One region of the Streptomyces sp. NPDC005141 genome, then DNA from elsewhere that is predicted to be linked to it. Evidence: riboswitches for the same ligand, from Rfam matches in the RefSeq annotation. Region 1 holds a riboswitch; each other region holds the start of a gene.
What was found. Region 1 has a riboswitch for cyclic di-AMP ahead of ACWD68_RS17405 (C40 family peptidase). Riboswitches for the same ligand answer to the same signal wherever they lie in the genome.
Positions count from the first base shown of each region.

Region 2: another riboswitch for cyclic di-AMP. It lies ahead of ACWD68_RS31405 (NlpC/P60 family protein); the one in region 1 lies ahead of ACWD68_RS17405 (C40 family peptidase).
Region 3: another riboswitch for cyclic di-AMP. It lies ahead of ACWD68_RS00745 (M23 family metallopeptidase); the one in region 1 lies ahead of ACWD68_RS17405 (C40 family peptidase).

Region 1 is NZ_JBSFYW010000019.1:56,045-60,700, reverse strand. Features, by position in the region: gene ACWD68_RS17425 (helix-turn-helix domain-containing protein) at 1-339, opposite strand, end outside; gene ACWD68_RS17420 (ATP-binding protein) at 551-1,006, shown strand; gene ACWD68_RS17415 (LysR family transcriptional regulator) at 1,116-2,054, opposite strand; gene ACWD68_RS17410 (LysE family translocator) at 2,181-2,834, shown strand; gene ACWD68_RS17405 (C40 family peptidase) at 2,978-3,451, opposite strand; cyclic di-AMP (ydaO/yuaA leader) riboswitch at 3,455-3,618, opposite strand; gene ACWD68_RS17400 (hypothetical protein) at 3,986-4,291, opposite strand; gene ACWD68_RS17395 (ATP-dependent Clp protease proteolytic subunit) at 4,299-4,656, opposite strand, start outside.
Region 2 is NZ_JBSFYW010000052.1:28,124-32,779, forward strand. Features, by position in the region: gene ACWD68_RS31395 (PadR family transcriptional regulator) at 1-198, opposite strand, end outside; gene ACWD68_RS31400 (hypothetical protein) at 347-664, shown strand; gene ACWD68_RS31405 (NlpC/P60 family protein) at 709-2,433, opposite strand; cyclic di-AMP (ydaO/yuaA leader) riboswitch at 2,442-2,614, opposite strand; gene ACWD68_RS31410 (hypothetical protein) at 3,071-3,301, shown strand; gene ACWD68_RS31415 (alpha/beta fold hydrolase) at 3,373-3,999, opposite strand.
Region 3 is NZ_JBSFYW010000001.1:175,981-180,636, reverse strand. Features, by position in the region: gene ACWD68_RS00755 (M16 family metallopeptidase) at 1-263, shown strand, start outside; gene ACWD68_RS00750 (M16 family metallopeptidase) at 260-1,648, shown strand; cyclic di-AMP (ydaO/yuaA leader) riboswitch at 1,863-2,023, shown strand; gene ACWD68_RS00745 (M23 family metallopeptidase) at 2,036-2,800, shown strand; gene ACWD68_RS00740 (GntR family transcriptional regulator) at 2,998-3,693, shown strand; gene ACWD68_RS00735 (HPr family phosphocarrier protein) at 3,918-4,199, opposite strand; gene ACWD68_RS00730 (bifunctional acetate--CoA ligase family protein/GNAT family N-acetyltransferase) at 4,374-4,656, shown strand, end outside.

The sequences.
Region 1 (4,656 bases):
CATGCCGCTGGCCCCGGACTCCAGGCTGATGAAGTCGCGGTACGCGGGCGGGAGCACCCCGCGATACGCGTGCCACCAGTGATGACGGCCGTTGCCCTCGGACCCCGCCAACACGACGAGGAGCTGGCGCAGTTCTGGATCCTCGACGCCGTACGCGTCCAACAGGCGTTCCACATCGGCCGGTTTCACCCCGCTGGTGCCGGTCTCGATGCGGCTCACCTTCGACTGGTGCCAGCCGAGCAGGCGGGCCGCCTCACCGCTCGTGAGGCCTGAGCCCGCGCGCAGCGCGCGCAGTTCGGCACCGAGCTTGCGGCGGCGCACCGCGGGACCGTGCTGCATGGCTGTTCTCCTTACCCCCTCCAAGTCGCCCGAATACGCTCTGCCGACGCAGAGTTCACCGCATCGAGCGACAGATATATGCATTACTCGGTGGATCGCACCCGTGACCCGCCCGGTAATGGCAGTCTGGCGCAAGCACCAGTCCGGGACCGTACTCGAACCGTCCGCTCGGTGTCGGGCTCCGGTCCCGTGGGAAAGGGACGACGTCGCCATGGCAGATCACCAGGAAGCATCCGTCACGCTGCGGAGCGAACCCGTCTCGGTTTCCACGGCCCGTAAATTCGTCGCCGAGGTGTTGGCCGAATGGGGCCTGCCGTGCGACTCCGAAGTCGCCGAAACAGTACGGCTGATCGTGTCCGAACTGGCCACCAACGCCGTCCAGCACACGCTCGGGCAGTCGCCCACCTTCACGGTCGACGTATGTCTCGACCGGGAGGAGCACCTGCGCATCGGAGTCACCGACAGCCATCCGCGCTTTCCGAAGCGGCTGCCCGCGGCCGTTCAGCAGGACAACGGCCGCGGCATGGTGATCATCCGCTGGCTGGCCGCCGAATGCGGCGGCAGACTCACCGTCCGGCCGACCCGGGAGGGCGGCAAGACGGTCTCCATCGAACTCCCGTGGCCGGCACCGGTCCAGCCTGTGACGGCCGGGGGCCAAGAGCCATGACGCCTGCGTTCGGAAAAGCCGTTCGAAGAGGCTCTTCGGGCTGGCCGTTCGGACAAGTCCGTTCAGGCCGTTCGGACAAGTCCTTTCAGGCCGGCCGTCCGGACAGGGCCTAGCCGTCCGCCCGACTGCCGGGCCGGTGCTGTCCGGCCCGCCCGAACGCGCCGCGCAGCAGGGCACGGAACGCGTCGGCCGCGGGGGCTGTCACATCCGTCCGGTGGACGACCGAGATCGTTCGGCGCAGATCTCCCGGCTCCAGCGAGCGTGTCCCCACCGGCGTCGCCGCGGTCGCCGCCACCATCTCCGGCACGACCGCGATCCCGAGCCCGGCGCTGACCAGCGCGCACACCAGCGCGTACCCCGGAGTCTCGACGAGCACCGCCGGCGTCGCCCCCGCCCGGGCGAGCGCGGCCTCCACACCCTGCCGGGGCGGGTGGTCCGGGGCCATGCTGATCAGCGGCTGCCCGGCGAGCTCGGCGAGCGGCAGCCGCGCCGAACCGCCCGCGAGGATGTGCCCGGGAGCGGTCACCAGCACCAGCTCCTCGACCAGGACCGGCTCGATGCCCACGGACGACGGCAGCGGGACCGGTGCGGCGGGCTGGTAGGTGTGTGTGAGGGCCAGATCCACCTCGCCGGCGGCCACCGCCGCGATCCCGTGCGGAGGTTCGTAGTCGGCGACCGCGAGTTCCACGTCGGGGTGGGCCCGGCGGAAGGCGCTGAGTACGGGCGGCAGCAGATGGATGCCCGCCGTCTGGAAGGTGCCGAGCCGCAGAGTGCCGCCCGACAGTCCCGCCAGACGGGCCAGTTCGTGCCGGGCCAGCTCCATCTCGTCGAGGACCCGGCGGGCCCGTGCCACCAGCAGTTCACCCGCCCCGGTGAGCCGCGTCCCCCGATGGGAGCGCACCAGCAGCGTCGCCCCCGCCTCCCGCTCCAGCTTCGCCACCTGCTGGGACAGTGCCGGCGGGGTGTACCCGAGGCGTTCGGCGGCCCGGGTGATCGAACCCGCCTCGGCGACCGCCACCAGCGCCGCGAGCCGCGTCGGGTCGTACATGGAGCCCTCCCGGGTCCGGCGGCACCGCGCCGGACGCAAAGGACCGCCAGGTCTAAACGATTGCTTAAGGCCCGCCCAGGATATTCGACATACCTGCTGAAGGCCCGGGCCGGGCAACCTGGGGGCATGGACGCACAGCTGGTCGCCTTCACGGGCGTCGCCGCGGGCATGGTCGCCATGCCGGGCGCGGACTTCACCGTCGTCGTACGCAACGCCCTCGTCTCGCGCCGGGCCGGAGTCGCCTGCGCCCTCGGCATCGCGGGCGGGCTGCTGCTCCACACCGCGCTCGCCGTCGCCGGGGTCGCCGCGGTCCTCACCGCCGTACCGGCGCTGTTCCGGACGCTCCAGCTGCTCGGCGGTGCCTATGTGCTGTACCTGGGCCTGCGCACGCTGCGCTCACTGGGGCGTCCGCGCGGGGTGGTGTCCGACGGGGTGGGCCCGCGTCCGGGAGAGGCGGTGGCGGGTGCGGCGTTCGCGGGTGCGCGCCCGCTGCGGCAGGGCTTCGTCACCAACGCACTGAATCCGAAGGCGCCCATCACCTTCCTCAGCCTGCTGCCGCAGTTCGTTCCGGCGGGCAGCCCGGCGATGCCGCGGACGCTGCTGCTGGCGCTCATCGTGGTCGTTCTGGCCCTGCTGTGGTTCCCGGCGGTCGCGCTGCTGGTGGACAGGCTCGGACGGTGGCTGCGCGGGCCGCGGGCCGCACGCGCCGTGGAGGGGGTCACCGGGGGCGCCCTCACCGTTCTGGGCCTCGTCCTGGTGCTGGAGCCGCTGCGGAGCTGAACCGGACGTCTCGTCACGAGGCGGGCGTGCGGGCCGGACCGGCGGTCAGGGGGAATCAGAGACCGGTCAGGGCCGGGTCGCCCACGTTCGCGAGCCAGGTGGCCCCAGGGGCGGCGGCGTGGGCCGCCGCCCCTGGGACAGAGTCAGCTGACCCTGCCGTACCAGACGCTTCTCGTCCAGATCTTCTGGAGCTTCACCACGTCCCCGGTCTTCGGGGAGTGCCAGATCTTTCCCTTCCCGGCGTAGATGCCGACGTGGTACACGTTCCGGCCCGAGTGGAAGAACACGAGGTCACCGGCCTTGCGGTGCGAGGCGGAGACATGGTGCGTCTTGTTGTACTGCGCCGCGGCCGTACGAGGCAGCTTCTTGCCTGCCTTCTTGTACGAGTAGAGCGTGAGCCCGGAGCAGTCGAAGCGGTGCGGTCCCGTGGCGCCCCACTTGTACGGGGCGCCGTGCTTGGACGCCGCGACCTGGAGTGCCTTCGTCGCAGGTGTGGCCGCCTGGGCGTCCGGAGCGACGCCAGGGACCACGAGGCTGCCGCCCACGGCGGCGATGGTGAGCGCCGAGGCCGTACCGGCCCGGGTCCACAGCGACGGGACACGATTGAGCGCAGTCATGCGCAACCCTTCGTCAGCCGCCTGTGAAGGATGACCTGTCGGATTCGGGCTGGCGAAGTTGCCCGGCCGCTGCTGCGGCTTCACCCCAAGGACCGCCCGGATTGCTCCGGCGGCCCGTCGTGCTGGGTCCTCCACTCCTGCCGATGCACATCTGTCGACCGGTCATCCGGGCGGCGGCAGGACTCGGCGTCCGCCCGGACCGCCCCGCCGCTGTGGCGGGGGCTTGTCGTCGGAGGGATCTTCACTCATGAGTGTCGGGAAAACCGAGCGGAACCGGTGTTTTGTGGGCTTACTCACCACTCACCCGTTCGGGTGGACACCCCTCCGTTCGAGCGGGTGTTGGGGACACCGGCCATGCCCGCACCTGCGACGAAGGGCTCATCCCGCCTTTCTGCTCCGCGTGTTGCGCAACTTGAACGGGTCGCAGAAAGGATCGTTCGCTACGCCATCAGGGGGTACACCATCCGGTCCGTTTGTGTCCCGGGCCGGACGGCGCGGAGTCTCGGCGTGGATCGGCTCCGGGGTGTGGGTGCGTCAACTGCCCGACTCGGGCGGCACGGTGACCCGGGCCGCCCGCCGCTCTCCGTCGAGAACCCGCAGGGCCTGAGCCAGGGTCGGGGCGTGCACCTCGCTCTCGCCCCGCTGGTGCATCAGCGCGAGGGCGTCCCGCAGGGCCGTCGCCTTGCCGACCAGTGCCTGAGCCGCCCTCAGGCCGCGATAGGTGTCTCCGGGGCGGGCCGGGTTGATCCGGCCGAGCAGGTCGACCACGTCGAGGTAGCGGTCGATCAGCTCGGCCTCGGCGCGGGTCAGCGCGGGCAGCGGGGGGAGGTCCGGGATCATCGGCCGCTCACCTCGCGCCGGGGGCTTCGCGCGAGGCCTTGCGGCTCGGGACGATCCGGTCGATCAGCCCGTAGGCCAGCGCCGCCGGCGCGTCGAGGATCTTGTCCCGCTGGATGTCCGCCGCGACCCGTTCCGGGCTCTGTCCCGTGTGCCGTACGAGCATCTCCTCCAGCGTCTCGCGGGTGCGTGCCAACTCGTCGGCCTGAAGAGCCAGATCGCTCGCCTGCCCCTGGATCGGCTCCGGGACCGACGGCTGGTGGATGACGACGCGGGCTCCCGGCAGGGCGAGCCGCTTGCCCGGAGTTCCGCCGGCCAGCAGAACGGCAGCGGCCGACGCCGCCCGGCCGAGGCAGACCGTCTCGACG
Region 2 (4,656 bases), on a different contig from region 1:
CTCCTGGCGCACCTGTGACAACAGCCCGGCCTCGAGGAGGCGGTCGCACTGCGCGTACACCTGTGCGTGCGGCACCGACCAGAAGGGCGCGACCGTACGTGCGGCCTCCCCCTTGACGTCGTACGCGCTGGCCTCGCCCAACTTGTCGATGATGCCGAGCACGAGAAACGAGGCGGTGGTCAACCGAGCATCAGCCATGGGGCGACCGTATCGCCACCCGATCACCACGCGGCAGGCGCCGTCCGACGCGAAGAAGCCCCGGGTGCCCGGCACAATGCGGGGTAGACGGGCGATCACACAGCCGACCGCACTTCAGGCCCGCGGGGCACCCACGCAAGGAGTTCCTGTGACCACCTACGTCATCACCGTTCCCGGGACGTTCGTCCACGGCCTCTCGGACGCGTCCCGCGCCGACGTGGAACGCAGGCTTCGCCCTCAGGACCCTCAGAACACGGACCTGGGCGAGACCGAAGAGCTGAGCCTCCTGACCGTCGACGAGAACCACACGTTCTCCGTCCGGCTCGAAGTCGAGGCGGCGAATCAGAAGAGCGCCGAGGTCGAGGCCGTCCGGCTCGTCGCCGGCGCGCTCCGCGACAGCGGCCTCTCGGAGGACGACGCCCCGCTGGGGCCGGCCGCCGTCACGGGGATCGACCGGGAATTCTGACAGCGCGCGCCGCCGCGGCGTTCCTCCGGAGGTCCGGGTCGGTCTCAGGCCGGACGTACGACGCTGTGGATCGACCCCTGCCCGGCGTAGTGGATCGACTCCTCGGCGATCCGCGCACCGGGACTCGGGGCGTGGATCATCATGCCGTCACCGACATAGAGGCCGACATGGCTCACGTTGCCGTGGAAGAAGACCAGGTCACCCGGCTGGATACCGGTGAGGGCGATCGCGGGGCCGACCTTTACCTGGTCCTGCGTCGAGCGGGGGAGCAGCACCCCGGCGCTCTTCCAGGCCGCCTGGGTGAGGCCGGAGGGGTCGTACGAACCGGGTCCGGACGCGCCCCACACGCACGGCCTGCCGACCTGCGCACGGGCGAAGGCGACCGCCTCCGCGGCCCTGCTGTCGTATCCGACGACCGGTGCGGCGGCGGGAGCGGCAACGGTGCCGGCAGCCGCGCCGACACGGGTGAGGCTGTCGATATCGAACCCCGGAGTCGGATCGACGGGCGCGGGGGCCGTGGGCCAGGGCTGGTCGCCTCCGGCCGGCCACGGCTGCCGCCACCCGGCGTCGACGGGCAGGGCCGCCGACGCGAAGGAAGCTGGAAGAGGCGCCGACTCGAACGAGGTCGGCAGCGGTGCCGCTGCGAACGAGGTGGGCATGGGCGCCGGCTCAAAGGATGCGGGCAGGGGTGCCGACGCGAACGAGGTGGGCATGGGCGTCGATTCGAAGGATGTGGACAGGGGTGCCGACGCGAACGAGGTGGGCATGGGCGCCGGCTCAAAGGATGTGGGCAGGGGTGCCGACGCGAACGAGGTGGGCAACGGTGCCGACTCGTACGTAGTCGGCAAAGGTGCCGACTGGAACTGCGCGGGCAGCGGCACCGACTCGAACGAGGTGGGCAACGGAACCGACTCGAACGAGGTGGGCCGGGGCGCCTCCACCGCCGGGCGGTACTCCACGGCCGACCGGTACTCCATCGCCGGAGCCTGCACGACCGGCATGCTCTGCCGCGCGATGTGCCTCGACAGCAGCGCCTGCGCGGCGGCCAGTTGGCGCCGGGCACGATCCTTCTTGACCTGGAGCGGGGACAGCTGCGACGCGGCGTCAGGAGCGGATGCCGTCGGCAGGGCCGCACGAACCGCCGCCCCAGGCCCCGCTGCTGCCGGGCCGCGCCCGGCCGTCAGTTCGGCCGCCGGACCCGCTGTCAGTTCCAGCACGGGGCGCGCGGTCAGTTCCGGAGTCGGACCCGCGGTCAGCTCTCGTGCCGGTGCCGCGGTCAACTCGGCTACAGGGCGGCCGGCTTGCTCCACCTGATATGTCGTCGGGCCATCGGCCGGACGTCTCGCGCCCTGTGTCGGGCGGGCGGCTTCCCGACCGCGGCTCGGCTGCCTGTCGGCCGGAAGCACGGCCGGGGCCGAGGGTCCGAGCCGGGAGCGCGCCCCGTCGAACCACTGCCGCATCAGGTCGGCCTGGGCGGGGTCGACATCCGCGCGTCCCTGACCGGCGGCTCGCCGGTCGGGCTTGCGGGAGAGGTTCGCCAGGGCGCGGGTCGCGTTGAAGTTGCCGGTGGCGTTCTCCGCCTGGTCGTAGAGCGACGAAAGCCGTTGGCGGACTTCTTCCCGGCTGGGCTCAGCGCGCCCGGCGGGCGACTGGGCGTTCCCCGTGGGGGCGAGCGTCGACTCGCGCGACACGGCCATCGCCGCGACGGCGGCGTCCCGCACGCTCGGCAGATTGGTGCCCGAGGTGGGCGGGGTGCGTTCCGGCGCCATGGGAGTGGCACTCCTTCCGTCATCCGCCTACCGGGTTAGCTGTCGGGTTCGGGCGGACGGTTCCGGAAGGTATGCCCTACGGCCCTTGCCTTGTGAGGCAGTTGGGCCGATTCACCCCAAGTTCGGTGGGTCCCCGGCTCCGGCTGCCACGGGGACAGCCAGGACTCGGCGGAGGCCGCGCCGCCCGGCGAGCTTCGCCGGAGGGAGTCGGACGGCCTGGTCGCCAACTTAGCCATGTTGTGCACCCCATGTGAAGATCCACGTCCCAGATGTCCGATACATTTTCGTGACCTTCATCGCACGACCTCGCAGGGCGACGGTGAGGGCACGCGCCGTACTCAGAACAGCGGCGGAGCAACCCCGTTGGGGGCGATCGGAACTCTCTTCCCGTCCGGCCGCCCTGGTCCAGCCCCTCCCGCCCCGCCGCTCATGCGTCCCGCGGACCAGGTCGCGCCCTCCCTGCCTGTCGGAAGTGCGTAAGGAACTGGCGTCCCCTGACAGCTCGTTCGACATCGACGGCGCCCGATGGTCACACCGTGACCGGTTGTGGCCGAGCTGGGCGGATCACCGCTGTGACCACGTCCCGGCCGTACCTTCGAGGCACGGAAGACCACGAGAGCGAGTCGAGGATCCCCACGTGCACGATGCGCCGATCTATGCCCAACTGATCTCCGAACGCGGCGACATACCCACGCTCGTCCGGAGCGAAGCCCGTCGGCTGCAACGCGACTTCGAATGGATCCTCAGCTGGGATCCGTCGACGGGCGCCCCGCTCCCCGCCTCCGCCGCACGACTGGCGGCCGGCCCTCGCCGCGGCTTCTCCACCGGCCCGGACCCCGACGACCGGCTGGACTCGACCGGCCACTAGGACCTGTCCCGGTCGGTCGCGGCGGAGACGCGGGCGCCGGTCTCCTCCGCCGTGATCGGCCGGACAGGGTTCTAGAGAACCCCGGGTTCGCTGCCGGGCCACTCGGCGGAGAGCGGTCCGAGCCCACCGTCACCCCGGGCCACCAGCTCGGCGACCGTCGAGGCCGTCGCCCGATGCCAGGTGCCCGCGCGTCGGAGCATCGCGTGGTCACCGCCCTCGACCCGCACCGCGCTCGCGGCGGAGCCCGCCTCGTCGGCCCGGCGGACGAGGGCGAACGACGCCGCGGGATCGGTGACCCGGTCCCGGTCTCCGTGCAGCACGATCACGCGCTTGTCCCGGAGGTGGGCCACCGGCTCGCCCTCCGGGCACCAGGGCGCTAGGGCGACCACGCCCCGGACCTGCGGCGCGGCCGCTGCCCGCAGGGCGGCGCGACCGCCCATCGAGTGGCCCACGAGCACCACCGGCACCTCCCCCACCAGATCGGCGAGTTCGGCGAGCGCCTGCCGGACGTCGGCGACAGGGTCGGCGTCCGCACCGTTCCACCCTCTGTGGCGGTAGCGCACCTGCCCGACGAACACGTCCTCGTCCGGCAGCGCCCGCGTCACAGCACGTACGAAGGGCCGCATGCGCACACGGGCGACATGCCACGGACGTGACGGGGCCCGGCTGTCCGCCCTGCCACCGTGAAGGATCAGCACGGCGGCGCGCGTCGGACCCGAACCCGGACCGGTGGCGCGACACGGCTCCAGCGCCGCGGGTGTCCCGGTCGCCCCGGGCCGGGACACATCACCGGCGGACATCCGCGCTGAGCCTCGCATGGCACCTCTTCACCTTCACGGCGTCTCTCCACGCCTCGCACCGGCCGAGGAAGAATCGTCCCACCGGCCACTGGATATCCGTAGCCGAAGGGACAACGGTTTGGTGGCGGACCGGGAGAGGTCACGACCAGTCCTCAAGGATCGGGTGAGCCCTGCGGACCGCGCCCCGGTTCCAGAGGCCACAGTCCGGGCCACAGTCCGGGTCACAGCCGGGTCACAGGTCCGGTGCCGCTCCGCGGAGCGCGTGCCGACGGGGGCGGCGACTCACTCGGTAGTCTCGGGCCGGGCGCGGTAGCCGTTGCGCCACTCCTGATAGAGACGCCACAGGCGTTCGGCCCGCGGGCAACGCCCCGACTCCCGCCGGCACGTACGGCAGCTGCCGACGTGACTGACGTACGCGGCCTCGGGGGCGTCTCGCCCCGGTTGCGGATTCGTCATGGCCCTCGGCACCCGTCGGCACGACGTGCACGGGCGCAGCGCCGCTACTGATGCCGTACTTCCGCGCCGAGGGCCGCGGCGGATGCACTTGTCGCGGCT
Region 3 (4,656 bases), on a different contig from region 1:
CCCAGTTGGAGCGCGAGTGGCTGGACCGGCTCGGCACCGTCGCGGGCCGCGCCGACGAACTGTGCCGGTACGCCGTCCTGTTCGGCGACCCGCAGCTCGCCCTGACCGCCGTGCGGCGCGTTCTCGACGTCACCGCGGAGGAGGTCCAGGAGATCGCCAAGGCCCGCCTGCGCCCCGACAACCGCGCGGTGCTCGTCTACGAGCCGACCGCACCCGAAACGACCGACGCCGCTGACGAGACCGACGAGGAGGCGGCGAAGTGACCGAGCTCGCCACCATGGACTTCCATCCGCAGCCCCAGGCCGGCAGCCCCAGGCCGTGGGCCTTTCCCGCCCCCGAGCGCGGCACCCTGGACAACGGCCTGACCGTGCTGCGCTGCCATCGCCCCGGCCAGCAGGTCGTCGCCGTCGAGATCATCCTCGCCGCGCCCCTGGAGGCCGAGCCCGCGGGCCTGGACGGCATCGCCACGATCATGGCGCGCGCCTTCTCCGAGGGCACCGACAAGCACTCGGCCGAGGACTTCGCCGCCGAGCTGGAGCGCTGCGGCGCCACGCTCGACGCGCACGCCGACCACCCCGGCGTACGCCTGTCCCTCGAAGTGCCCGTCTCGCGCCTGGCCAAGGCACTCGGCCTGCTCAGTGACGCCCTGCGGGCACCCGCGTTCGCGGACAGCGAGGTCGAGCGGTTGGTGCGCAACCGGCTGGACGAGATCCCGCACGAGACGGCCAACCCGGCCCGTCGTGCCGCCAAGGAGCTCTCCAAGGAGCTGTTCCCGGCGAGCGCGCGCATGTCGCGCCCGCGCCAGGGCACCGAGGAGACCGTCCAGACGATCGACTCCGCGGCCGTACGCGCCTTCTACGAGAAGCACGTTCGCCCCGCGACGGCCACCGCCGTCGTCGTCGGCGACCTGACCGGCGTCGACCTCGACGAACTGCTCGGCGACACAGTCGGCTCCTGGACCGGTTCGTCGGCCGAGCCGCGTCCCGTGCCGCCGGTGAACGCCGACGACACCGGGCGCGTGATCATCGTCGACCGCCCCGGCGCCGTCCAGACGCAGCTGCTCATCGGCCGTGTCGGCGCCGACCGGCACGACCGTGTGTGGCCGGCCCAGGTGCTCGGCACGTACTGCCTCGGCGGCACCCTCACCTCGCGCCTCGACCGCGTCCTGCGCGAGGAGAAGGGCTACACCTACGGCGTACGGGCGTTCGGTCAGGTCCTGCGCGCCGCGCCGGACGGCACGGGCGTCGCGATGCTCGCCATCAGCGGCTCGGTGGACACCCCGAACACGGGTCCGGCGCTCGACGACCTGTGGAAGGTGCTGCGCACCCTCGCGGCCGAGGGGCTGACCGACGCCGAGCGGGACATCGCCGTGCAGAACCTGGTGGGCGTGGCGCCCCTCAAGTTCGAGACGGCGGCGGCCGTCGCGAGCACGCTCGCCGACCAGGTCGAGCAGTACCTGCCGGACGACTACCAGTCGACGCTCTATCAGCAACTGGCCGCCACCGGCACCGTGGAGGCCACCGCGGCCGCCGTGAGCGCTTTTCCGACGGACCGTCTGGTGACCGTACTGGTGGGCGACGCCGCGCAGATCGAGGAGCCCGTCAAGGCGCTCGGAATCGGTGAAGTCAGCGTGGTGACCGCCGAGTAGAGCCCGCGCGACCGAGGGGGCCCTGGTGACCGAAGAGTCACCAGGGCCCCCTTTTACCCGGAAGCCGTCCCCAAGATGTCCGTATTGGTATGGAGGTTGCCCTTCTGGTCTGTGGGATGCGCTACAAAAACCGTGATCTGTTTGTTGTTCGAATGACACCCCGTTTAGCGTCGGTCCGGCTGTTCGTCAGGCAGTGCGCCGCGCCCGCGGCACCGGACAGTCATCGCCGAGTCCCCGCATGGCGCGAGCCAGGGGAGCCGGGGACCCACACGTAGTCCCTGGGGTGAATCGGACGCCCTCCCAGGAGGGAGTCCGTAGGAGACCTTCCTGCTCCGAACCCGTCAGCTAACCCGGTAGGCGAGAGGGAAGGAAAGGATCAGCCCCTACATGGCGTTCACCTGTGGCACCGGGAAGCATCGTCGTCCGAACCGGGTGCACAGCACGACCACGAGCGCCGTCGGCGTCGCGGCCCTGACCACCACCGGTGTCATCGGAACCCTGGCCGCCCCCGCCTTCGCCGCGGAATCCTCCGTCGAGCAGACCGGGCTGACCCAGGCCGTCATCATCGGCGACTCGGTCGCCGACCAGATCGACGCCCAGGCCTTCGCGCAGCAGCGCGCCGCCGACGAGGCCGCCGCGCGGAAGAAGGCCGAGCAGACCGCCCGCAGGCACGCGGCCGAGCAGGCCGCGAAGGCCCGCGAGGACAAGGAGCGCGCCGCCCGCGAGGCCGAGCGCAAGCGCCTGAACACCTTCGTCATGCCGATCACCGGTTCGTACGTCTCCACCGGCTACCAGGCCAGCAGCAGCCTCTGGTCCTCCGGCAGCCACACCGGCGTCGACTTCCACGCCGCGTCCGGCACCTCGGTTCACGCCGTCGGCTCCGGCACGGTCGTCACGGCCGGCTGGGGCGGTGCCTACGGCAATCAAGTCGTGATCAAGATGCACGACGGCACGTACACCATGTACGGCCACCTCTCGTCCATCGGTGTGTCCGTGGGCCAGACGGTCACTCCGGGGCAGCAGATCGCTCTCTCCGGGGACACCGGCAACACCACCGGTCCGCACCTGCACTTCGAGGCCCGTACGACCGCCGAGTACGGCTCGGACATGAACCCGGTCGCGTACCTGCGTACGCACGGCGTCAACGTCTGACGACCGCTTCGCCGCTTCTCCACCGCTTTCGATGCCCCGGCTCACCGAGCCGGGGCATCATCGTTTCCCGAGGCCGTCTGTCCAAAAAATATCCATGGATTCAGGCCTGCCATCGGAAATTCCGGCTTCCTGCAATAGAGTCACTGAACAAGCGTCAATCGATGGCGTTTCGCGGGGATTAAAGCGGAGGTCCGGTCATGCGTATTCCGGCGCACTCGGTATGCACGGCGATCCGTGACGACATCGTCGCGGGTGTCTACGAGCGTGGCGGCCGGCTGACCGAGGAACTGCTCGCGCGGCGCTACGGCGTCTCGCGCGTCCCCGTGCGCGAGGCCCTGCGCACGCTGGAGGCCGAGGGCTTCGTGGTCACCCGCCGGCACGCGGGCGCGTGCGTCGCGGAACCCACCGAACAGGAGGCGGCGGACCTCCTGGAGATGCGGATGCTGCTGGAGCCGCTGGGTGCCGCGCGGGCCGCCCAGCGGCGCACGGAGGCCCACCTCAAGGTGCTCCGGGGCCTGGTCAGGCTGGGGCAGGAACGTTCCAGGAGAGGCCACAGCGAGGATCTGCGCTCCCTGGGCGGCTGGTTCCACGAGACGCTCGCACAGGCGTCCGGCAGCCCGGCGCTGACCTCCACACTCGCCCAGCTGCGACACAAGATCGCCTGGATGTACTCGGTGGAGGCGCCGGCCAATCCCGCGGAGTCCTGGGCGGAGCACGGCGGCATCGTGGACGCGGTCGCCCGCGGCGACAGCGAGCGGGCCCGCGCGATCACGGCCCTGCACGCCGAGCGTGCGACGACCGCGCACCGGCTCCGCTTTCCCGGCGGCGGAGATCGGCCGGAACGTGTGAGAACTTCGCAACATCCCGTAAACATGACGGGCCCGCGTCATTAACACGGGCGCCGTATACAAAGAGGGATATTCGGCAGGGGCCTATTTCTGATGCCCTTTTGTTCGCGCGCCAGGAATTTCGGCGAGCGCTATTCTCGTGACCGTGCGGCGCGGGTCGCGCGTTCCGCCGGGGAATTCCTGAACGGGGTACGGAAAACGGCTGAGCCGCGCCGCCCGGAGAAGGGGTGGCGCGGCTCAGCCGTAGGTGTCCCGGGTGCCTTGTGGGCTCAGACGGTCTCGGGGAGTTCGTCGAGCCCCTCGGCGACGAGCCTCGCCAGACGGTCGAGAGCGACGTCCGCGCCCTCGGCGTCCGACGCGAGGACGATCTCTTCGCCGCCCTGGGCGCCCAGGCCGAGGACCGCGAGCATGGAGGCCGCGTTGACGGGGTTGCCGTCGGCCTTGGCGATCGTCACGGGGATGCCGGAGGCCGTGGTGGCCCGGACGAAGATGGAGGCGGGGCGGGCGTGGAGGCCCTCGTTCCAGCCGACGTTGACGCGGCGCTCAGCCATGTGATGCTGCCCTTCGGGTGTTCCGGGTTGTCTAGACCAGTGTCCCATATCGTGAGGCGTGCCCGGGCGGTCCTTCGTCCGTCCGCGGTGATGGCGGACCGCGGTCTCGCTCCGGCGTCCGTCTCCACAGACTGCCTCGCGCCGTTGTCCTACGCGAGCCGTACTCTGGGGCCCATGCAGACCTCGTCGGACCGGCACGAGTACCCCGCTCACTGGGAGGCCGACGTGGTGCTGCGCGACGGCGGCACCGCGCGCATCAGGCCCATCACCGTGGACGACGCCGAACGCCTGGTCAGCTTCTACGAGCAGGTGTCCGACGAGTCGAAGTACTACCGCTTCTTCGCGCCGTATCCGCGCCTGTCCGCCAAGGACGTCCACCGGTTCACCCACCACGACTTCGTGGACCGGGTGGGTCTCGCGGCCACGGTGGGCGGCGAGTTCATCGCCACCGTGCGCT